DNA from 2 places in the Angustibacter sp. Root456 genome. Region 1 is predicted to be linked to the other one. Evidence: riboswitches for the same ligand, from Rfam matches in the RefSeq annotation. Region 1 holds a riboswitch; the other holds the start of a gene.
What was found. A riboswitch is a leader RNA that binds a small molecule or an ion and turns the genes downstream of it on or off. The one in region 1 is predicted to bind thiamine pyrophosphate.
Positions count from the first base shown of each region.

Region 2: linked by a shared signal. The riboswitch ahead of ASD06_RS17645 (ECF transporter S component) and the one ahead of thiO (glycine oxidase ThiO) in region 1 are both predicted to bind thiamine pyrophosphate.

Region 1 covers NZ_LMER01000003.1:41,002-51,834, reverse strand. Annotated here, with positions in the region: gene ASD06_RS04105 (glycosyltransferase family 2 protein) at 1-371, shown strand, start outside; gene ASD06_RS04100 (bifunctional 2-polyprenyl-6-hydroxyphenol methylase/3-demethylubiquinol 3-O-methyltransferase UbiG) at 311-1,003, opposite strand; gene ASD06_RS04095 (glutamate-5-semialdehyde dehydrogenase) at 1,074-2,387, opposite strand; gene ASD06_RS04090 (hypothetical protein) at 2,551-2,919, opposite strand; gene proB (glutamate 5-kinase) at 2,938-4,071, opposite strand; gene obgE (GTPase ObgE) at 4,082-5,662, opposite strand; gene rpmA (50S ribosomal protein L27) at 5,766-6,020, opposite strand; gene rplU (50S ribosomal protein L21) at 6,075-6,383, opposite strand; gene thiD (bifunctional hydroxymethylpyrimidine kinase/phosphomethylpyrimidine kinase) at 6,522-8,021, opposite strand; TPP riboswitch at 8,014-8,109, opposite strand; gene thiE (thiamine phosphate synthase) at 8,142-8,813, opposite strand; TPP riboswitch at 8,842-8,944, shown strand; gene thiO (glycine oxidase ThiO) at 8,937-10,070, shown strand; gene thiS (sulfur carrier protein ThiS) at 10,067-10,291, shown strand; partial or broken gene ASD06_RS19900 (thiazole synthase) at 10,284-10,833, shown strand, end outside.
Region 2 covers NZ_LMER01000020.1:622,203-633,035, forward strand. Annotated here, with positions in the region: gene hutH (histidine ammonia-lyase) at 1-532, shown strand, start outside; gene hutU (urocanate hydratase) at 629-2,284, shown strand; gene ASD06_RS17620 (aminoacyl-tRNA deacylase) at 2,281-2,739, opposite strand; gene ASD06_RS17625 (allantoate amidohydrolase) at 2,898-4,085, shown strand; gene ASD06_RS17630 (formimidoylglutamate deiminase) at 4,082-5,398, shown strand; gene hutI (imidazolonepropionase) at 5,400-6,578, shown strand; gene ASD06_RS17640 (DUF4235 domain-containing protein) at 6,675-6,953, opposite strand; TPP riboswitch at 7,058-7,162, shown strand; gene ASD06_RS17645 (ECF transporter S component) at 7,234-7,893, shown strand; gene ASD06_RS17650 (ABC transporter ATP-binding protein) at 7,890-9,359, shown strand; gene ASD06_RS17655 (energy-coupling factor transporter transmembrane protein EcfT) at 9,356-10,048, shown strand; gene ASD06_RS17660 (sensor histidine kinase KdpD) at 10,056-10,833, opposite strand, start outside.

The DNA.
Region 1 (10,833 bases):
AGATGCTGCGACTGAGCCTCGACAGCATCACGGGATTCTCGATCGCCCCCCTGCGCCTCGCGACCTGGTTCGGGCTGATCGGTGGCGTGGCGGCCGTCGGCTTGCTGGTCTACGCCTTCGTGTCGTTCCTCACCGGGCACACCACGCCCGGCTGGACCTCCACGTTCGTCGTGGTGGCGGCCGTCGGCGCGGTGCAGCTGCTGGCCCTGGGCGTGCTCGGCGAGTACGTCGGGCGCATGTACACCCAGCTGCAGGGGCGGCCCTCGTACTTCGTGGCCTACGACTCCCTCGAGCAGCCGACCGCAGACGGTCAGGGACGCCGGGCCTCGACCATCAGCGACACCCCAGGCAGCGAGCGCACCGGCAGGTAGCGCTCGGCGGTGATGATCGAGCGCAGGCCCAGGTTGACCACGGGCGACAGCGCCTCGAGGTCGCTGCCCGTGCTGGCGCGACGGCGCAACGACACCACCGGTCGCAGCAGCACGTTCCACGAACGCATCGGGCCGAGCGAGAACCCCCCGCGCACCAGCAGCGAGCTCAGCGTGGCCCGGGTGTAGCGGCGCACGTGGCCCACCGCCTCGTCGTGCGCCGACCACAGCCGCGGGTCGCACGGCACGGCCACCAGGTAGCGCCCACCCGGGCGCAGCACCCGGCGCACCTCGCGCACCGCGGCGTCGTCGTCGTCGAGGTGCTCGAGGACGTCGAAGGCCACGACGAGGTCGAGCGAGGCGTCCGCGACCGGCAGGGCGGTGGCGTCACCGCGCAGCGTGGGCAGGCCGCGCTCGTGGGCGACCTGCGCGCCCTCCGGGCCGTACTCGAGCGCGATCGCGTTCCAGCCCAGCCGTCGCAGCACCCGCGTGTTGCCGCCACCGGCGGCTCCGACGTCCAGCGCGGTGCCCGGGCGCAGACCGCGCAGGTCACGCTCGAGCAGCACCCGGCGCTCGCGGTACCACCAGTGGTGGTCCTCGAGCTCGGCCAGCTTGCGGACTTCGGCGCCTTCCACGGTCGGCCATCCTGCCAGTCGCCGGTCGACGACGACCCGGCGACGCCACTCGGTGCGGCCGGGGCCGTGCTCAGCTGCGGACGTGCCCCTCACCCGTGACCACCCAGGTGGTGGTCGTGAGCTCGGCGAGCCCCATCGGGCCGCGCGCGTGCAGCTTCTGCGTCGAGATGCCGATCTCGGCGCCGAGACCCAGCTGACCGCCGTCCGTGAAACGCGTGGAGGCGTTGACCATCACCGCCGCGGCGTCGACCTCGGCGACGAAGCGGCGGCTCGCGGAGAGGTCCTGGGTGACGATCGCCTCGGTGTGCCCGCTCGACCAGCGGCGGATGTGCGCGAGCGCCTCGTCGATCGAGCCGACCACGCGCACCGCGAGGTCGAGGCTGAGGTACTCGCGCGCCCAGTCGTCGTCGGTGGCCGGCTCCACGACGACACCGGACGTCGTGGCCGAGGCCTGCGTCGCGTCGTCGCCGTGCAGCCGCACACCCGCCTCGACCAGCCGCGGCAGCGCGGCGGCCAAGAACGCGTCGGCGACGTCGCGGTGCACGAGCAGGCTCTCGGCCGCGTTGCACACGCTCGGGCGGTGCACCTTGGAGTTCAAGGCTATGGCGACGGCCTGGTCGAGATCGGCGGCGGCGTCGACGTACACGTGGCAGTTGCCGACGCCGGTCTCGATCACCGGCACCGTGGAGCCTTCGACGACGGTGCGGATCAGGTCCGCTCCCCCGCGCGGGATCAGGACGTCGACCAGCCCCCGCGCCGTCATCAGGTGGTGCACCGCCTCGCGGCCGCCGCCGTCGAGCAGCGTGACGGCGTCGGCCGGCAGACCGGCCTCGGCCAGGCAGCGGCGCAGCACCGCGACCAGCCCGCGGTTGGTGTGCTCGGCCGCCGAGCCGCCGCGCAGCACCACGGCGTTGCCGCTCTTGAGCGCCAGGCCGGCGGCGTCGACCGTGACGTTCGGGCGCGCCTCGTAGACCATCGCGACGACGCCCATGGGCACGCGGGTCTGGCGCACCTCCAGGCCGTTGGCGAGCCGCTGCCCGCGCACCACCTCGCCGACGGGATCGGGCAGCGCGGCCAGCTCGCGCAGCGCGTCGGCGACGCCCACCACGCGGGCGTCGTCGAGGCGCAGCCGGTCGAGCAGCCCGGCGGTGAGGCCGGACTGCCGGCCGCGTTCGAGGTCAGCGGCGTTGGCCGCCACGACGTCGGAGGTGGCGGCCACGAGCGCGTCCGCCATCGCCAGCAGCAGGGCGTCCTTGGCGGCGCGGGTGAGCGGCCGGACGGCGCGGGAGGCCTCGCGCGCCGCGCGGCAGGCGGCCAGCACCTGCTCGCGCGACCCGGCGTCGGGCGGGCTGACGGGGGGGCTCAGCTCAGAGGTGCTCGCCATGCGAGCCAGGCTACGCGCGGGCAGCGGTGCACCGAAGGGCCTGACCACAGGCTGGTCGAGGGTTCCGCCCACTTGTCGAGGGGTGCAACCCTGGGCAAGCGGAGTGTCGCCCACTGAACGTGATCAACTTCGCAGGGGGCGGGGTGGCCGGAGGGCGGGGTGGTCAGAGGGGGGTGACGCCGGCGGCGATGAGCGGGGTCTGCGGGCGGTCCGCGCCGCGAGCGTGCACGGTGTCGCGATCGATCACCTCGACGCCGACCACGCGCCAGGGCGGCAGGCCGCAGCTCGCGCGGTGCTCGGCCCAGATGCGCAGCGCCATGGCGGCCGCGTCGTCGACGTCCTCGGCCTCGTCCCAGTACCGCAGCTCGGCGCGGTCGTCGGCGTAGCGGACGGCGAGCATAAACGGCCGCTCGTGCACCAGCTGCTCGAGCGCGTCCCGTAGCTGCGCTGCCGGCACCGGCTCGCCGGCGACCGTCAAGGTCACGTGCCACAGCGGCATCGCCGACTCCGGCGCCTGCTCGAGGCCCTTCACCGCCACTTCCTTCCAGCGTCAGCGCAGCAGCACCAGGTCGTCGCGGTGGACGACCTCGCGCTCGTACGCGGGTCCGAGCTCACGAGCCAGCTCTCGGGTCGAACGGCCCAGGAGACCGGGGAGCTCTGCACTTGCATAGTTGACCAGTCCGCGGGCCACGGCGTGGCCGTTTTCGTCACACAGGTCGACCGGATCTCCTGCCGCGAACTCCCCGGTGACGGCGCTGACCCCGGCCGGCAGCAGCGACAGGCGCCGCTCGACCACCGCCGCGACGGCGCCGGCGTCCAGGGTGAGCTGACCTCGCGGCCGGGTGGCGTGGGCCAGCCAGAGCAAGCGGCTGGCCCGCCGCGAGCCCGTGGGCGCGAACCACGTGCCGACGTCGGCACCGGCCAGCGCGTCTGCCGCCTGCTCGGCGCTGGTGAGCAGCGTCGCGATCCCGGCGGTCGTGGCGATGGCGGCCGCCTCGACCTTGGTGACCATGCCACCGGTGCCGACGCGGCTGCCGGACGACCCGAGCGCGATGCCGTCGAGGTCGTCGGGCCGGCTCACGCTGGCCACGCGCTGGGCACCGGGCCTGCTCGGCGCGCGGTCGTACAACGCGTCGACGTCGGTGAGCAGCACCAGGGCGTCGGCGTGCACGAGGTGCGCGACGAGCGCCGCGAGCCGGTCGTTGTCGCCGAACCGGATCTCGTCGGTGGCCACGGTGTCGTTCTCGTTGACGACGGGCACGACGCCGAGCTGCAGCAGCCGGTAGAGGGTGCGCTGGGCGTTGGCGTAGTGGCTGCGGCGGATGACGTCCTCGGCCGTGAGCAGGACCTGACCCACCCCGAGGCCGTGCGCGGCGAACGCCGTGGCATAGCGCGCGACGAGCAGGCCCTGGCCCACGCTCGCCGCCGCCTGCTGCGTGGCGAGGTCGCGCGGCCTGCGGGGCAGGCCGAGCGGCTCCAGCCCCGCCGCGATGGCACCTGACGACACCAGCACGACCTCGAGGCCCGCCGCCCGGCGGGCCGCCAGCACGCTCGTCAGCGCCGTCACCCGCGCGTCGTCGACCCGGCCGTCGGAGGTGGTGAGCGAGCTCGACCCGATCTTCACCACGACGCGCTGAGCCCGCGCGAGGTCGGCGCGTCGCGTCAGGTGCGCAGGCGGGGTCACGGGGTCGGGCCTAGTGCTCGGAGCCGTCGCCGGGGTGGTCGTCGCTGTGGTCGCCGGAGTGGTCGTCGCTGTGGTCGATGCCGTCGGGGTCGGTCCAGCGTCCGGCGGCCCGCTCGGCGGCGATCTCGTCGCGGGCGGCGTCACGCGCCGAACGGCGCCGCTCGAAGGCCTCGCGCTTGGCCTGGCGCGTCGGACGCGAGTCCTCGGTGCCGAGGCGCAGGTCGGTGCCGCGCGGCCCGGCGAGCAGCTCGGCGCCGGCGGTCATGGTGGGCTCCCAGTCGAAGACGACCGCGTCGTCGCCCGGCCCGATCACGACCTCGGCGCCCGGCGTCGCACCGGCCTTGAACAGCGCGTCCTCGATGCCCAGGCGGGCGAGGCGGTCGGCGAGGTAGCCCACGGCCTCCTCGTTGGCGAAGTCGGTCTGGCGCACCCAGCGCAGCGGGCGCTCGCCGACGATGCGGAACCGCGGGCCGTCGTCGCCGGCCTCGGTGACCACCTCGAACCCGGTGTCGTCGACCGCCTTGGGGCGCAGCACCACCCGCGGCGCGACGTCGATCGACCGCTCGGCGCGCGCAGCGGCCACCAGCCCGGCCAGCGTGAAGCCCAGCTCGCGCAGCCCCTGGTGGGTCGCAGCGCTCACGACGTGCACCGTCAGGCCGCGCGCCTCGAGGTCGGGCCGCACCATCTCGGCCAGCTCGACGGCGTCCGGCACGTCGGCCTTGTTGAGCACCACGACGCGCGGGCGCTCGGTGAGCGGGCGCCCACCCAGCGTCTCGTCGACCGTGTACGCCGCGAGCTCGGCTTCTATGACGTCGAGGTCGCTGAGCGGGTCACGATCCGGTTCCAGCGTGGCGCAGTCGACGACGTGCACGAGCACCGAGCACCGCTCGACGTGGCGCAGGAACTCCAGGCCCAGCCCCTTGCCCTCGCTGGCACCGGGGATCAGACCGGGGACGTCGGCCATGGTGAACCGCACGTCACCGGCCTGCACGACGCCGAGGTTGGGCACGAGCGTGGTGAACGGGTAGTCGGCGATCTTGGGGCGCGCCGCCGACATGGCTGCGACCAGGCTCGACTTGCCGGCGCTGGGGTAGCCGACGAGCGCGACGTCGGCGAGCGACTTCAGCTCGAGGACGATGTCGCCGGCGTCGCCGGGCTCACCCAGCAGCGCGAAGCCCGGCGCCTTGCGCCGAGCCGAGGCCAGCGCCGCGTTGCCGAGGCCACCCCGTCCGCCGCGCGCCAGCACGAAGCGGGTGCCGGCGCCCACGAGGTCGGCCAGCACCTCGCCGTCCGCGGACTTCACCACGGTGCCGTCGGGCACGGGGAGCACGACGTCCTGGCCGTCCGCGCCGTCGCGGTTCGAGCCCTGACCGGCCTTGCCGCTGCTGGCCTTGCGGTGCGGGCTGTGGTGGTAGTCGAGCAGCGTGGTGGTGTTGGGGTCGACGACGAGCACGACGTCGCCGCCGCGACCGCCGTTGCCGCCGTCCGGGCCGCCGAGCGGCTTGAACTTCTCGCGGTGGATCGAGGCGCAGCCGTTGCCACCGTCACCAGCGGCGACGTGCAGAACGACGTGGTCGATGAACGACGTCACGGTGACCTCCTTCAGGTGGAGTCGGTGGGGGCTGGACACGAGTCGAGGGGGTGGGCCGTGACCGGCCCACCCCCTCGACGAGGTTCAGTCTGCTGCGGGCCGCTCAGGCCTGCGGGACGATGCTGACGGTCTTGCGACCGCGCTTCGTGCCGAAGGTGACCGCACCCTCGACCAGTGCGAACAGCGTGTCGTCGCCGCCGCGGCCCACACCGACACCGGGGTGGAAGTGGGTGCCGCGCTGACGCACGATGATCTCGCCCGCGCCGACGACCTGGCCGCCGTAGCGCTTCACGCCGAGGCGCTGGGCGTTGGAGTCGCGACCGTTGCGCGTGGACGACGCGCCCTTCTTGTGTGCCATGAGAGTGCCTGCCTTGTGGGGACGGAGGGCCTGGGAGTGAGCCGGAGCGGAGGCTCAGGCCTCGATGCCGGTGACCTTGACGCGGGTGAGGTGCTGACGGTGACCCTGACGCTTGCGGTAACCGGTCTTGTTCTTGAACTTCATGATCGTGATCTTGGGGCCCTTCTCCGGGGAGACGAGCTCGGCGGTGACCTTGACCTTGGCGAGCTTCGCGGCGTCGCTGGTCACGGTGTCGCCGTCGACGAGCAGCAGGGGCGCCAGCTCGAGGGTGTCACCCGCCTTGCCCTCGACCTTGTCGATGACCAGGACGTCGCCGACGGACACCTTCTCCTGACGGCCGCCAGCGCGGACGATCGCGTACACGTGAAGCTCACTTCTCTCGACGTTCGTTAAGGGCCCAGGCGCGCGCCACCAGCGGCGAAGCCGCACGAGAGGCGAGCACAGGGAGGCGCGCGCGGAGCGCACCGACTCATCAGGGTACCGCAGGGGCGCGGGGCCGGGTCAAACCGGCCAGTGCACCCCCTGCCAGGGGGCGTCCCAGAACATCCACTCGTAGCGCGTGGCCGTCCCGAACGCCTCCAGCATACGCGCGCGGGTGGCCGGGCCCGAGCACGCCGCCGCCCGGTCGGCCATCTCGCGCGCCTCGATCGTGCGAGCGGCGAAGGCGGTGTCGCCGTACTGGTCGATCCAGCGCCGGTAGGGGTGGTCGGGCTGGTCGCGCGTGCGCTCGAGCAGCCGCTCCCCCACGTCGGCGTACACCCAGAAGCACGGCAGGACGGCGGCGAGCAGCTCGGCGTAGTCGCCGCGCTGGGCCACGGCGAGCAGGTAGGAGGTGTAGGCGGTGCAGGCGGCCGAGGCCGCCGGCACGTCGAGGGCCGGGTCGGCGTCCGGCACGTCGACCCAGGACTCGTGCAGCTGGCGCTCGACGGCGAGGGCCTGCTGGGCCGACTGCGCCCACCACAGCTGCTGGTCAGCGTCCGGGGCGAGCGCGGCCAGCGTCGCCAGGGCCCGGGCGTACTGCTGCAGGTAGAGCCCGTCCTGGCGCAGGTACTCGGCGAACACCGGCTCGGGCAGCGTGCCGTCGGCCAGCGCCTGCACGAACGGCAGGTCGTCGATCGCGGCGCGCACCGCGGCGGTGGCGTCCCACGCCTGCGTCGTGAAGGACCGCCCGGACGACGGCACGGTGTCGTGCAGGTGGTCGACCGGCCCGGCGCCCTGCCCGATCTCGAGTCCCGCACCGGCCTCGATCGCGCCGGCCAGCCACGCCTTGGCGTCACGCACGGCTTCGTACCAGCTCGGGCGGCTGGGCCGCAGGGTCGCCACCGCGGTCGACAGCGTGCACCCGGTGCCGTGCGTGTGCGGCGTGGCGACCCGGTGGCCGCGCAGCTCGTGCACCGTGCCGTCGGCGTCCACGAGGGCGTCGGGGCTGAGCGGGCCACCGAGGTGGCCGCCCTTCACCAGCACGTGCACCTGGTGGCGGCGGGCCAGCTCACGGCCCTGGGTCAGCGCGTCCTGCCAGCACGTCGCCTCGGCGCACCTGAGCAGGTCGGCCAGCTCGGGCAGGTTGGGCGTCACGACGTCGGCGCACTCGAGCAGCCGGTCGCGCAGCGCGCTGACGGCGTCCGCGGGCAGCAGCCGGTGACCGGACTGCGAGACCATCACGGGGTCGAGGACGACGTACCGCGGGGCCTGGCGCGCGAGCCAGTCGGCCACCACGTCGACGACCTCGGCGGTGCCCAGCATGCCGATCTTCACCGCGTCGATGCGCACGTCGTCGGACAGCGCGTCGAGCTGCTCGCGCAGGAAGCTCGCCGGGGGAACGTGCACGGCACGCACGCCCTGGGTGTTCTGCGCGGTGAGTGCCGTGATGGCGCTCATGCCGTAACCGCCATGCGCGGCAACGGTTTTCAGGTCGGCTTGGATGCCCGCTCCCCCGCTGGGGTCGCTGCCGGCAACGGCCAGCACGCTGACGGGTCGGGTGGGTGTGGCAGTACGCGTCATCGCGTGACGATCCCTTCGCTAGTCCTAGCTAGATCAGGTTCGACGGGTCTCATCTCAGCTCCGCGACGGAGCACCCCGTGTCACTGCCAGCCACCGTAGCGAGGGTCGCGACCGCGACCCTCAGGGGGTCAGGTGCGCCCGCAGCGCGCGGACGGCCGCAGCCGGGTCGACCGCCTGCGTCACAGCGCGGACGACGACGACCCGCCGCGCGCCCGCCGCCAGCACCTCCGGCAGCCGCCGCTCGTCGATGCCGCCGATGGCGAACCACGGCTTCGCCGGCTCGGCGGCCGCCGCGGCTCGCGGCAGGTCGAGCCCGGTCGCCGCCCGCCCCGGCTTGGTGGGCGTGGTCCAGACCGGCCCGGTGCAGAAGTAGTCGACGTCGTGGTCGTCGGCGGCCTGCGCGGCCTGCTGAGGGTCGTGCGTGCTGCGACCGATGATCACGTCCGGCCCGACCACCGCGCGCGCCTGCGCCGGCGTGAGGTCGCGCTGCCCGACGTGCAGGACGTCGGCGCCCGCGGTCACCGCCAGGTCGGCGCGGTCGTTGACCGCGAGCAACGCACCGTGGCGCCGGCAGGCCGCCGCGAAGGTCGCCAGCAGGTCGAGCTCCTCGGCGGCCTCCAGGTGCTTCTCGCGCAGCTGCACGACGTCGACGCCGGCGCCGAGGACGGCGTCGAGGAACGGCTCGAGGTCGCCGCGCTCGCGTCGGGCGTCGGTGCACAGGTAGAGCCTCGCCGCGTCGAGTCGACGCGATCGAGCGGTGCGCGGCCTGGGTTCGGTCTCGGTGCGGGTCACGCGCCGATCCAACCAGGCGCTAGGGTCGGCCTCGAAGCACGGGAGCCCGCACGGGCTGAGAGGGTGCGCCCGCACCGACCGTCGAACCTGCTCCGGGTCATGCCGGCGAAGGGAGCTACCGCCGTGGACGTCGTCGTCATCGGTGCCGGCGTCATCGGCCTGTCGTGCGCCTGGCGGCTCGCCCAGCAGGGAGCCGAGGTGACGGTGGTCGACGACGGCGGCCCCGCGGCCAGCGACGTGGCGGCGGGCATGCTCGCCCCGGTCACCGAGGCCGCGTTCGGCGAGGAGCCCTTGCTGCGACTGGCCTGTCACGCGGTCGCCACCTACCCGTCGTACGTCGACGAGCTCGGCGGCAGCGAGGTCGTCCCGGTGCGGCACGAGGGCACGCTCAGCGTCGGGCTCACCGCCGACGACCGCGCGGAGCTGGCTCGTCTCACCACCTACCGCGACGGTCTCGGACTGCGCACCGAGCAGCTCACGCGGCGCGACACCCGCGAGCGCGAGCCCTTCCTCGCGGCGTCGGTGGGCGGCGCGCTGCTGGCCGCCGACGACCTGTCGGTCGACAACCGCGCCGTGCGCGCCGCGCTACGCGCCCAGGCTCGCGCGGCGGGCGCCGAGATGCTGACTGGCGGCCCGGCACGGCTGCAGGTCGACGCGGGGCGGGCGGTCGGGGTGGCCGTGGGAGTCGACGAGGTGCGCGCCGACGTCGTGGTGCTGGCCGCAGGGGCGCGCAGCAGTGTCGTCGACGGCGTGCCCGAGCACGCCCTGCCACCCGTGGTGCCGGTGAAGGGCCACGTGCTGCGGCTACGCCCCCAGCCCGGCCGTCACGGACCGCCGGCCCTCACCCACACCGTGCGGGCGCTCGTGCACGGCCGCGAGGTCTACCTCGTGCCCCGCGCCGACGGCGAGCTCGTCGTGGGCGCCACCGTCGAGCACCAGGGCCTCGACGACACGGTGGTCGTCGCCGCGGTGCGCGGCCTGCTGCGCGACGCCCACGAGGTGCTGCCGATCGTCGACGAGCTGGCGCTCGCGGAGGTGTCGACCGGGCTGCGCCCAGGGACTCCCGACAACGCGCCGGTCGTCGGCTGGTCGGCGGTGCCCGGGCTGTTCGTCGCCACCGGCCACTACCGCAACGGGATCCTGCTCAGCGGCGTCACCGGGGAAGAGGTGGCCAGACAGGTCGCGGGCCATCCGCCGTCGGCGCTGTGGCAACAGCTCGGTCCACGCCGTTTCACCCTCCAGGAGGCCCACGCATGACCGACCGACCATCACCTGACGGCACCGTCACCGTGAACGGCCACCCGGTGCCCGTCGGGGCCGGCGCCGCGCTGGCCGACGTCGTCCGCAGCGCGGGCACCGACCCGGCGGGCATCGCCGTGGCGCTCAACGCGTCGGTCGTAGCGCGCAGCGCCTGGCCGGTCACGACGGTGCGCGCCGGCGACGTCGTCGAGATCGTCACGGCGGTGCAGGGTGGCTGAGCCGACGCCGGGCGACGTCCTGACCATCGCCGGGCGCCCCCTCACCTCGCGACTGGTGCTGGGCACCGGCGGCGCCCCGAGCCTGGAGGTGCTCGACGAGGCGCTGGCGGCGTCAGGCACCGAGCTCACGACCGTGGCGATCCGGCGCGTGCCGACGGGTGCCTCGGGGGGAACGGGCGCGCGCTCGGTGCTCGACGTGGCGCGGGCTCGCGGGCTGCACGTGGTGCCGAACACGGCCGGCTGCCGCACCGCGGCCGAGGCGCTCCTGACGGCCGAGCTGGGCCGAGAGCTCGTCGGCACCGACTGGGTCAAGCTCGAGATCGTGGCCGACGACCGGCTGCAGCTGCCCGACCCGGTCGAGCTGCTCGACGGCGCCGAGCGGCTCGTCGCGGCCGGGTTCGTCGTCCTGGCCTACACCACCGACGACCCTGTGCTCGCCGCGCGTTTGCAGGACGTCGGCGTGGCGGCCGTGATGCCGGGTGGCGCGCCCATCGGCTCCGGGCTCGGCGTGCTCAACCCGCACCACATCGCGCTCATCGCCG
Region 2 (10,833 bases), on a different contig from region 1:
CGTGCTCGACTTCCTCGCGATCGCGGTGGCCGACGTCGCGTCGATGAGCGAGCGCCGCACCGACCGGTTCCTCGACGTCGCGCGCAACCACGGGTTGCCGCCGTTCCTCGCCGACGACCCCGGCGTCGACAGCGGGCACATGATCGCGCAGTACACCGCGGCCGGGATCGTCAGCGAGCTCAAGCGGCTCGCGGCGCCCGCGAGCGTCGACTCGATCCCCAGCAGCGCGATGCAGGAGGACCACGTCTCGATGGGCTGGGCCGCCGCGCGCAAGCTGCGTCGGGCTCTCGACGGGCTGACCCGCGTCGTCGCGATCGAGCTGCTCACCGCGGCCCGCGCGATGGACCTCCGGGCACCGCTCGAGCCCTCGCCGGCCACTGGCGCGGTGCGCGACGTCCTGCGGGCGTCCGGTGCGGCCGGCCCCGGGCCCGACCGCTTCCTGGCCCCCGAGATCGAGGCGGCGGTCGAGGCGGTGCGTGGAGGCGCCGTCCGGCAGGCGGCCGAGACCGCCCTCGACCACCCCCTCACCTGACCCCTTCCGGCAAATTCCCCGGAAAACGTCGCCTGGATTGCCCTCAGGCGCCAAGTTCTTGGGAATTTGCCGGGGCACCGACGAAGGAGAACGACGATGGACGGAGCCCGACCGGTGCGGGCCGCGCGCGGCACCACGCTGACCGCGCGCAGCTGGCAGACCGAGGCGCCCCTGCGCATGCTGCAGAACAACCTCGACCCCGAGGTGGCCGAGCGGCCGGACGACCTCGTCGTCTACGGCGGCACCGGCCGCGCCGCCCGCGACTGGCGCAGCTACGACGCGATCGTGCGCACCCTCACGACGCTGGCGGACGACGAGACCCTGCTCGTGCAGTCCGGCCGGCCGGTCGGCGTCATGCGCACGCACGAGTGGGCGCCGCGAGTGCTGATCGCCAACTCCAACCTCGTCGGCGACTGGGCGACCTGGCCGGAGTTCCGCCGCCTCGAGCAGCTTGGTCTCACGATGTACGGCCAGATGACGGCCGGTTCGTGGATCTACATCGGCACCCAGGGCATCCTGCAGGGCACCTACGAGACGTTCGCGGCGGTGGCGGCCAAGCGGTTCAACGGCACCCTGGCCGGCACGCTCACCGTCACCGGTGGCTGCGGCGGCATGGGTGGCGCTCAGCCGCTGGCCGTCACGCTCAACGGCGGCGTGTGCCTGGTGATCGACGTCGACGAGGCCCGGCTTCGTCGTCGGGTCGAGCACCGCTACCTCGACGAGGTCGCCACCGACCTGGACGACGCGATCGCCCGCTGCGAGGTCGCCAAGCGCGAGCGTCGCGCGCTCAGCGTGGGCCTCGTCGGCAACTGCGCCACCGTGCTGCCTGAGCTGCTGCGCCGCGGTGTCGACGTCGACGTCGTCACCGACCAGACCAGCGCGCACGACCCGCTCAGCTACCTGCCCGAGGGCATCGACCTCGCCGACTGGCACGACTACGCCGCCGCCAAGCCGGAGGAGTTCACCGACCGCGCCCGGCTCTCGATGGCCAAGCACGTGGAGGCGATGGTCGGGTTCATGGACGCCGGCGCCGAGGTGTTCGACTACGGCAACTCGATCCGCGACGAGGCTCGCCACGGCGGCTGCGACCGCGCCTTCGCGTTCCCGGGCTTCGTGCCGGCGTACATCCGGCCGCTGTTCTGCGAGGGCAAGGGGCCGTTCCGGTGGGCGGCGCTGAGCGGTGACCCGAAGGACATCGCCGCCACCGACAAGGCAGTGCTCGACCTGTTCCCCGACAACGACCACCTGCACCGCTGGATCCGTGCGGCGCAGGATCGTGTGGCGTTCCAAGGTCTTCCGGCTCGGATCTGCTGGCTCGGCTACGGCGAGCGCGACAAGGCGGGGCTGCGGTTCAACGAGCTGGTGGCGTCCGGCGAGGTGAGCGCGCCGATCGTCATCGGGCGCGACCACCTCGACTGCGGCAGCGTCGCCTCGCCCTATCGCGAGACCGAGGGCATGGCCGACGGCTCCGACGCCATCGCCGACTGGCCACTGCTCAACGCGCTGGTCAACACGGCGTCCGGCGCGTCGTGGGTGTCGATCCACCACGGCGGCGGCGTGGGCATCGGCCGCTCGATCCACGCCGGGCAGGTGTCGGTGGCCGACGGCACCGAGCTGGCCGCGGCGAAGCTCGAGCGGGTGCTCACCAACGACCCCGGCATGGGCGTGATCCGGCACGTGGACGCCGGCTACGACCTCGCCGAGCACGTGGCGCAGGAGCGTGGCGTGCGTGTGCCGATGCGTGAGGACTAGGCGCTGATGTCGGCCAGCTGCGCGTCGAGGGCCTGCGCGACGTCGTCCGCCTGGGCGACGATGCCGACTCCGTGGGCCCCGGCGCCGAGCGAGATCTCCTGCCCCGCAACGGACTCGTCCATGACCACCGGCCACGGGCGCAGCGAGCCGAACGGCGTGATGGTGCCGCGGACGTACCCGGTGACGGCGAGCGCGGTCTCGGCGTCAGGCATCGAGATCCTGTTGACGCCCAGCAAGGCGCGCAGCTTCGGCCAGGAGATCTCGCGGTCGCCGGGCACGAGGACGAACAGGAAGTCGTCGTCGGCCCGACGCACCACGATGCTCTTGAGCAGGGCGCGGGGCTCGATGCCGCGGGCTGTGGCGGCCTCGGCCAGCGACCGGACGGCGCCGTGCCGCACCACGCGGTACGCGATGCCGCTGGCCTCCAGCGCGGCCAGTGCGCGCTCTTCGCTCATGGCACCGCACCCTACGACCCACCCCCTCGCCCCCACTCCCCTCGCCCCCTCCCCCCTCGCCCGTGATCATGCACGCCAGCGCAGTGCCCGTGCGCTGACGTGCATGATCACGGGAGGGGAGGTGCGCTGGCGTGCATGATCACGGGAGGGTGGGGGGCGTGAGTGGGAGCACCGGAAGCTTCGAGACGTGGTGGGATGACCTGGCGCCGATCGGGCGCACCGCGTCGGGCGGGTACCGCAGGTTCGCCTGGACGCGTGAGGACGCCACGCTGCGCGAGTGGTTCGTCGGCACGGCGCAAGGCCTGGGCCTGGACGTCGTCACCGACCGCGCCGGCAACCTGTGGGCTTGGTGGGGTCACCCCGACCGCGACGGCCCGGGCGTGGTCGTCGGCAGCCACCTCGACTCGGTGCCCGAGGGCGGCGCCTTCGACGGCCCGCTCGGAGTGGTGTCGTCCCTCGCGGCGGTGGAGACATTGCGCGGCAACGGTTTCACGCCGAGTGTGCCCATCTCGGTGGTGTGCTTCGGCGACGAGGAGGGTGCTCGGTTCGGCATCGCCTGCGCCGGCTCGCGGCTGCTCACCGGCGCTCTCGACGCCGACCGCGCCCGTCGCCTCACCGACGCCGACGGCGTGTCCATGGCCGAGGCGGTGCGCGCCGCCGGCCGCGACCCCGAGCAGCTCGGGGCCGACCCGCAGGCGCTCGCGCGCGTCGGCCAGTTCGTCGAGCTGCACGTCGAGCAGGGCCGCGCACTCGTCGACACCGGGGACGCGGTGGGCGTCGGCGCCGCGATCTGGCCGCACGGCCGCTGGCGGTTCGACCTCGCCGGCCGCGCCGACCACGCCGGCACGACCCGGCTCGCCGACCGCAACGACCCGATGCTCGCCCTAGCCGCCCTCGTGACCGGCGCGCGGTCGGCGGCCGAGCGCCACGACGCTCTCGCCACTGTCGGCAAGGTGATCGTGCAACCCAACGGAGTCAACGCGATCCCGTCGCTCGTGCAGGCCTGGCTCGACGCGCGCGGTCCCGACGAGGACGCGGTGCGGTCGCTGGTCGCCGACCTGGCTGCCGAGCACGGCGAGGCCGAGCGAGAGTCCTGGACCCCGCGCACGCCCTTCGACATCGACCTGACCCGCCGGCTGTCCCGCACGCTCGGCGACGTCCCGGTCATCGAGACCGGCGCCGGGCACGACGCCGGAGTGCTGGCGGAGGCCGGCGTGCCGACGTCCATGCTGTTCGTGCGCAACCCCACTGGCGTCTCGCACTCGCCGCACGAGCACGCCGAGCTCGACGACTGCCTCGCTGGTGTGCGCGCGCTCACCCGGGTGCTGGAGGATCTGGCCTCATGACGTCGTGGTGGTGCGAGCACGCCTGGCTCGGGGACGCGCCCGTCGCGGGGGTGCGGGTGACAGCGCAGGGTGGTGTCATCGCCGCCGTCGAGCGCAGTGCGGCGCCGCAGCCGGACGACGTCCGGCTGGCCGGGCTCGTGCTCCCGGGTTTCGCCAACGCCCACTCGCACGCCTTCCACCGGGCCCTGCGCGGCCGGACCCACGACATGGGAGGCACGTTCTGGACGTGGCGCGAGCGCATGTACCGCGTCGCCGAGCGGCTCGATCCGGAGTCCTACCTGGCGCTCGCCCGCGCGGTCTACGCCGAGATGGTCTTGGCCGGAGTCACGTGCGTCGGCGAGTTCCACTACCTGCACCACGGTCCCGGCGGCACACCGTACGACGACCCGAACGCGATGGCGGAGGCCTTGCGGCAGGCCGCGCGCGAGGCCGGGCTGCGCATCACGCTGCTCGACACGTGCTACCTCGCCGGTGGGCTCACGGCTGAGGGTCACACCCGGCCCGACCCTGTGCAGCAACGTTTCTCGGACGGTTCGAGCGCGCGGTGGGCTGATCGCGTGGCGCGCCTGAGGGCGGACGACAGCTTTCGCGTCGGCGCGGCGATCCACTCGGTGCGGGCGGTGCCCCGGCTCGAGCTCGCCGACGTCGCGCAGGCCTTTCCCGACCGCCCGCTGCACGCCCACCTGTCCGAGCAGTTCGCCGAGAACGAGGCGGCACTGGCGTTCTACGGCCGCTCGCCCACCGAGCTGCTGGCCGGTGCGGACGCCCTCGGTCCGCGCACCACCGTCGTGCACGCCACCGTCGCGCCGCACATGGAGCTGCTCGGCAGCACGGGCACGTCCGTGTGCCTGTGCCCGACCACCGAACGCGACCTCGCCGACGGCATCGGGCCCGCCAAGCTCATGGCCGAGCACGGAAGCCCCCTGTGCCTCGGCAGCGACCAGAACGCCGTGGTCGACCTGCTGGAGGAGGCGCGCGCGCTGGAGATGCATGAGCGGCTGTTCTCGTTGGAACGCGGGGTGTTCACGCCCGCTCAGCTGGTCGAGGCGCTCACCGTGAACGGCCACGCCTCGCTGGGCTGGCCCGAGGCTGGCCGCATCGCAGTCGGGGCTCCGGCCGACCTGGTGGCCGTGCGGCTCGACACCGTACGCACCGCGGGAACCGCTGTGCCGCAAGCCATCTACGGTGCCACGGCGTCCGACGTCCACACGGTGGTGAACGCCGGGCGCACGGTGGTCTCCGACGGACGTCACGTGCTCGGTGACGTCGGCCGCCTGCTGGCCGAGGCCATCGCGCCGTTGTGGGAGGACTGAGATGTCGAGCGTGCTGCTCACGGGCATCAGCGAGCTGGTCACGAACGACGCCAGCCTCGGTGACGGCTCGCCGCTGGGGGTGATCGAGCAGGCCGCCGTGGTGGTCGAGGGCGCCACGGTGGCCTGGGTCGGGCCGCAGCGCCAGGCACCTGACGCCGATCAGCACCTCGACCTCGCCGGCCGCGCCGTCGTCCCGGGCTTCGTCGACTCGCACAGCCACCTCGTCTTCGCCGGTGACCGCTCGCGAGAGTTCGAGGCGCGGATGACCGGCACGCCCTACGACGGCGGCGGCATCGCCACGACCGTCGCCGCCACGCGCGCCGCTCCCGACGAGCTGCTGCTGGCTCGCGCCCGCGCGCTGCAGGCCGAGATGCGCGCCCAGGGCACGACGACCCTCGAGGTCAAGAGCGGCTACGGCCTCACGGTGGCCGACGAGGCGCGCAGCCTGCGCATCGCCCGTGAGATCACCGACGAGACGACGTTCCTCGGCGCCCACGTCGTGCCGGCGGGCGCTGACCGGCGCGCGTACATCGACCTGGTCACTGGCCCGATGCTGGCGGCCTGCGCGCCGCTCGCCCGGTGGGTCGACGTCTTCTGCGAGCCCGCGAGCCCGCACGCCTTCGACGGCGACGAGGCGCGCGTGGTGCTCACCGCCGGCATGGCGGCGGGGCTGCTGCCTCGGGTGCACGGCAACCAGCTCTCGGCGGGGCCCGGCGTCCGGCTCGCCGTCGATCTCGGTGCGGCGAGCGTCGACCACTGCACGCACCTGAGCGCGGCGGACGTCGACGCGCTCGCCGGCGCGAGCCCCGCGCCCGGGCGCGACGGCACGGTGGCGACGCTGTTGCCCGGCGTCGAGTTCTCGACCCGCTCGCCGTACCCGGATGCCCGCGCCCTCGTCGACGCGGGCGTGGTGGTGGCCCTCGCCACCGACTGCAACCCGGGCAGCTGCTACACCTCGTCGATGCCGTTCGTCATCGCGCTCGCGGTGCGCGAGATGGGGCTGTCACCGGCCGAGGCGCTGTGGGCGGCCACGGCCGGGGGTGCCCTGGCGCTGCGGCGTCCGGACGTCGGCCACCTGGGCGTGGGTGCTCGGGCCGACCTCGCGGTGCTGGAGGCGCCGACGTACCGGCACCTGGCCTACCGTCCGGGCGTCCCGCTGGCGCGCGCGCTCGACCTCTAGTCCGCTGCTCCTCGAGGGTCGCGTCCGCTTGTCGAGGGGTGCAACCCTCGACAAGCGGGGTGTCGCCCACTGAACGTGATCAACGGGGAGGGGCGCTCACTGCACCTCGGCCATGTCGGGCGGCAGGTGCCCGGTGGAGTTGCGGTAGTACTCGGCAGCCTTGCGCGTGGCCAGCATGCGCGCCACACCGATCACGGCGCCGCTGAGCACGGCCCACAGCACGGCCTCGTGCCACTCGACGTCGGGGTGCTCGGGGTTGGTGGGAGGGGCCGAGCCCGTCGCCGCCTTCCAGCCCGTGGTGAGCAGGTTGCGTGCGGCGATGCCGGCGACCACCGCGCCGCCGGTACCGAGGATCTTCCACGTCGTTGCACCCATGCCGCCAGCCTGCCCCACCGGACGCCGGGCAGCCACCCGTCGGCGCAGTCGACCGGACGGTCGACCGGACGGTCGACCGGACCGTCACACCGGTGTAGCGTGGGATCACACGACAGGGGAGCGCCACCAGGCGCTGAGAGTGCGGGCAACCGCAGACCCTCGAACCTGATCCGGTTAGCACCGGTGGAGGGAGTCGGGAATCTCGACCGCCGTGTCGGTGCGTCGAGCACGTGCCGCCACGGCGGTACCCCTCCTGCTGCAACGTAGGAGGTTCCACACCATGACGGCACCCGCTGTCACCTCACGTCCGTCGCTGGGCGAGCTCACCCGCTGGCGCACCGTCGACCTCGTCACCGCCGCGATGCTGGGTGTCGCGTTCGGTGTCGCCTACTGGGGCTGGTCGGCGGCGTACACCGTCGTGAGCCCCGCGTTCACCGCCGTCCCGGCGCTCGGGGGTCTGCTGGGCGGCCCGTGGCTGCTGGCCGGCGTCGTCGGTGGGCTCGTCGTCCGGCGTCCCGGCGCCGCCCTGCTCGCCGAGCTCGTGGCCGCCAACGTCGAGTACCTGCTCGGCAACCAGTGGGGCGTCGCGACGCTCGTGTCCGGGCTGCTGCAGGGCCTGGGCGTCGAGATCGTGCTGGCCATCTTCTTGTTCCGCCGGTTCGGCCCGGGCGTGGCTGCGCTCAGCGCCGCGCTCGCGGCAACGCTCGAGACGGCGTACGAGTACTTCACCTACGACTACGCCACGACCTTCGGCGCGGGCGGCACGGTGCTCTACCTGGTGACCTTCATGCTCTCGGGCGTGCTGCTGGCCGGACTGCTCGGCTGGCTGATCGTGCGGGCGCTGACCCGCTCGGGCGCCCTGGCGGCCTTCCCGGCCGGACGCGAGCAGGCCCGCGCCCGCGACGCAGAGCTGCAGCGGAACACCACCTCCGCGCGGTGAGCGGCGCCAGCGTCGACGTCCGCGGTCTCACGTGGCGGCCGTGGGGACGCCGCGACCGCGTGCTCGACCAGATCGATCTGCGGCTCGAGCCCGGCGAGCGCATCGTGCTCGCCGGGCCGAGCGGGGCCGGCAAGTCGACGCTGCTGCGTGCCCTGGCGGGGCGTCTGTCGGCCGACGACGGCGAGCTGGCCGGCGAGGTGCAGGTCGACGGCGTCACCGGCCTGCTGCTGCAGGACCCCAGCGCCGCCGTGGTCGCCGACCGGGTCGGACGCGACACGGCGTTCGGCCCCGAGAACCTCGCACTGTCGCGGGACGACATCTGGGCGCGCGTCGAGGACTCGTTGCGGCGCAGCGCCTTCCCCTACGCCGCCGACCGGCCGACCGCGGCGCTGTCGGGCGGTGAGGGCCAGCGGCTGGCGCTCGCCGGTGCCCTCGCGCTGCGCCCGGGCCTGCTGCTGCTCGACGAGCCGGCAGCGATGCTGGACGCCACCAACGCCGCCCGCGTGCGCGAGGCGGTGCTGGCGGTGGCCGAGCGCAGCGGCTGCACCCTCGTGGTGGTCGAGCACCGCATGGCGCCGTGGCTCGACCACGTCGACCGCCTCGTGGTGCTGGGCTCCGCCGGCGGTGTGGTGGCCGACGGCGCGCCTGCCCGGGTGCTGGCCGACGCCGCCGACCAGCTGCGCGGGGCGGGCCTGTGGGTCGACGACGTGGCCCCCGTGGTCCCGGAGGTCGTCGCCACAGCGCCCGGCGCCTGCCTGCTCAGGGCCCGCGACGTCGTCGCTCGCCCCGGCAGCGGGCGCGGGCGCGGCCCGGCGGCAGGGGTCGGCCCGTTCGACGCGAGCCTCGTCCGCGGTGTGGTCACGACCGTCACCGGACGCAGCGGCGCGGGCAAGTCGACGGCGCTCGGCGTGCTCGCCGGGCTCGCCGCACCGACCTCCGGTGAGCTGCTCGCGGACGCCGAGTGGGCCCCGCGTCGCGAGCGGCGACCGCATCGCTGGCGCTCGCGTGAGCTGGCGGCGCGAGTCGCCTGGCTGCCGCAGGCGCCCGAGCACGCGCTCGTCGCACGCACCGTGCGCGACGAGGTGCTCGCGACGTCCCGGGCGCTGGGGCGTCCGGCCGCCGCGATGGAGCAGCGCGCCGACGCCCTGCTCGAGACGCTCGGCCTCGCGCGCCTCGTCGACACCGACCCGCACTACCTGTCTGGCGGGGAGCAGCGGCGGCTGGGCCTCGCGGCCTCGCTCGTGCACGGGCCCGACGTCCTGCTGCTCGACGAGCCCACGGTGGGCCAGGACCGCAGCACCTGGAGGGCCGTGCTCGAGACGGTGCTCCAGGCGGTCACAGACGGTTCGGCCGTGGCGCTGGCCACCCATGACGGCGACCTGCTGGCCGCCGTCGGGGCAGCGACTTGCACCAGCGCGGTGCACCTGGGTGCTGACGTGCCCGACCTCGCGGTGGTGCCGTCATGAGCTGGCCGCCGAGCGCCCGCTGCTCACCGCTCGCGCTGCTGTCGGCCGCAGCCCTGGCCGTGGTCGGTTCGACGCAGGTGCACGACCTGCGCGACGGGCTGGTGATGGTGGCGGCCGAGCTGCTGCTCGCGCCGCTCGCGGTGGCCCGCCCGGTCCAGGCCCTGCGCCGCCTCACGCCCGGCCTCCTGGCCGCCGCGTCGCTCGGCGCCTCGAGCTGGTGGTTCGCCGGCAACGACGCCGCCACGGCGCTCGGCGCCGGACTGCGGATCCTCGCGCTGGTGCTGCCGGCGTCGCTCGTCGCGACGTGGGTCGACCCGAGCCGGCTGGGGGACGAGCTGGCGCAGTGGCTGCGCTTGCCGGCCCGGGCCGTCGTCGCGTCCGTGGCAGCGCTGCAACAGCTCGAAGAGCTCTCGACCACGTGGACGACGCTCGACCGCGTGCGCCACGTGCGCGGGCTGGGTCCCACCCGCTCTGCGTGGTCACGGGCCAAGCACGTCGGCTCGCTCACCTTCGCGCTGCTCGTGCACACGCTGCGTCGGTCGGGGCAGCTGGCGCTCGCGATGGATGCCCGGGGGTTCGCCACGGCGCACCAGCGCACCTGGGCGCGCGCACCCCACTGGGGGGGCCGCGACACCGTCCTGCTCGCCCTCGCCGGGTTCGTCGCCGCGACGCCGCTGCTGGTCGGCTGACCCGACCTCAGCCGTCGAGCACCGATGACGGTGACCCCGTCTGCCGCGGCACGCGCGTGCCGAGAAGGTTGGGCAGGTCGGGCACGGTGAGGCGCCCCACGGCCGCGACGGGGAAGTTCACGGGGAAGGTCACCGAGAGCGCGGCGCCACCCTCGGGTGCACGGGAGGCGTAGAGGGAACCACCGCGTGCGTGTGCGATCTGGCGCACGATGCCCAAGCCCAGACCGGTGCCGGCCAGCCGGTCGACCGAGCCGAGCGGCGTCTCAGCCTGCTGCGGTTGCTCACCGGCGTTGATCGCCATGATCTGGCTGTCGGTGAGTCCCGTGCCGGAGTCCAGCACCGCGACGACGAACTCCGCCTCACGGCGCACGCCGAGCAGGCGGATCGTGTCGCCCGGCACCGTGTAGCGCAGCGCGTTCTCGATGAGCGTGTCCAGGCAGGTGCGCAGGCGCTCCGCCGAGCCGTGGCAGTGGCCCAGCCGGGACTTCAGCACCCAGTGGCGGTCGGCGACGATGCGCCAGCGCTCGACGGCCTGCGACAGGACGCGGTCGAGGTCGACGTCCTCGGTGACCGTGTCGTCCTGCAACCGGATCATCCGGATCAGCCGGTCGCTGACCCGTGAGAGCCGGTCGAGCTCGTCGGCGGCCACTGCGAGGTCCTGCTGGTCCTCCAAGTCGGTCACGCGCTCCTGCAGCAGCTCGACGTAGCCGCGAGCGATGGTGAGCGGGGTGCGCAGCTCGTGCGAGGTGAGGCGCATGAGGCGCTCGCGGTCGCGAGCCGCCTGG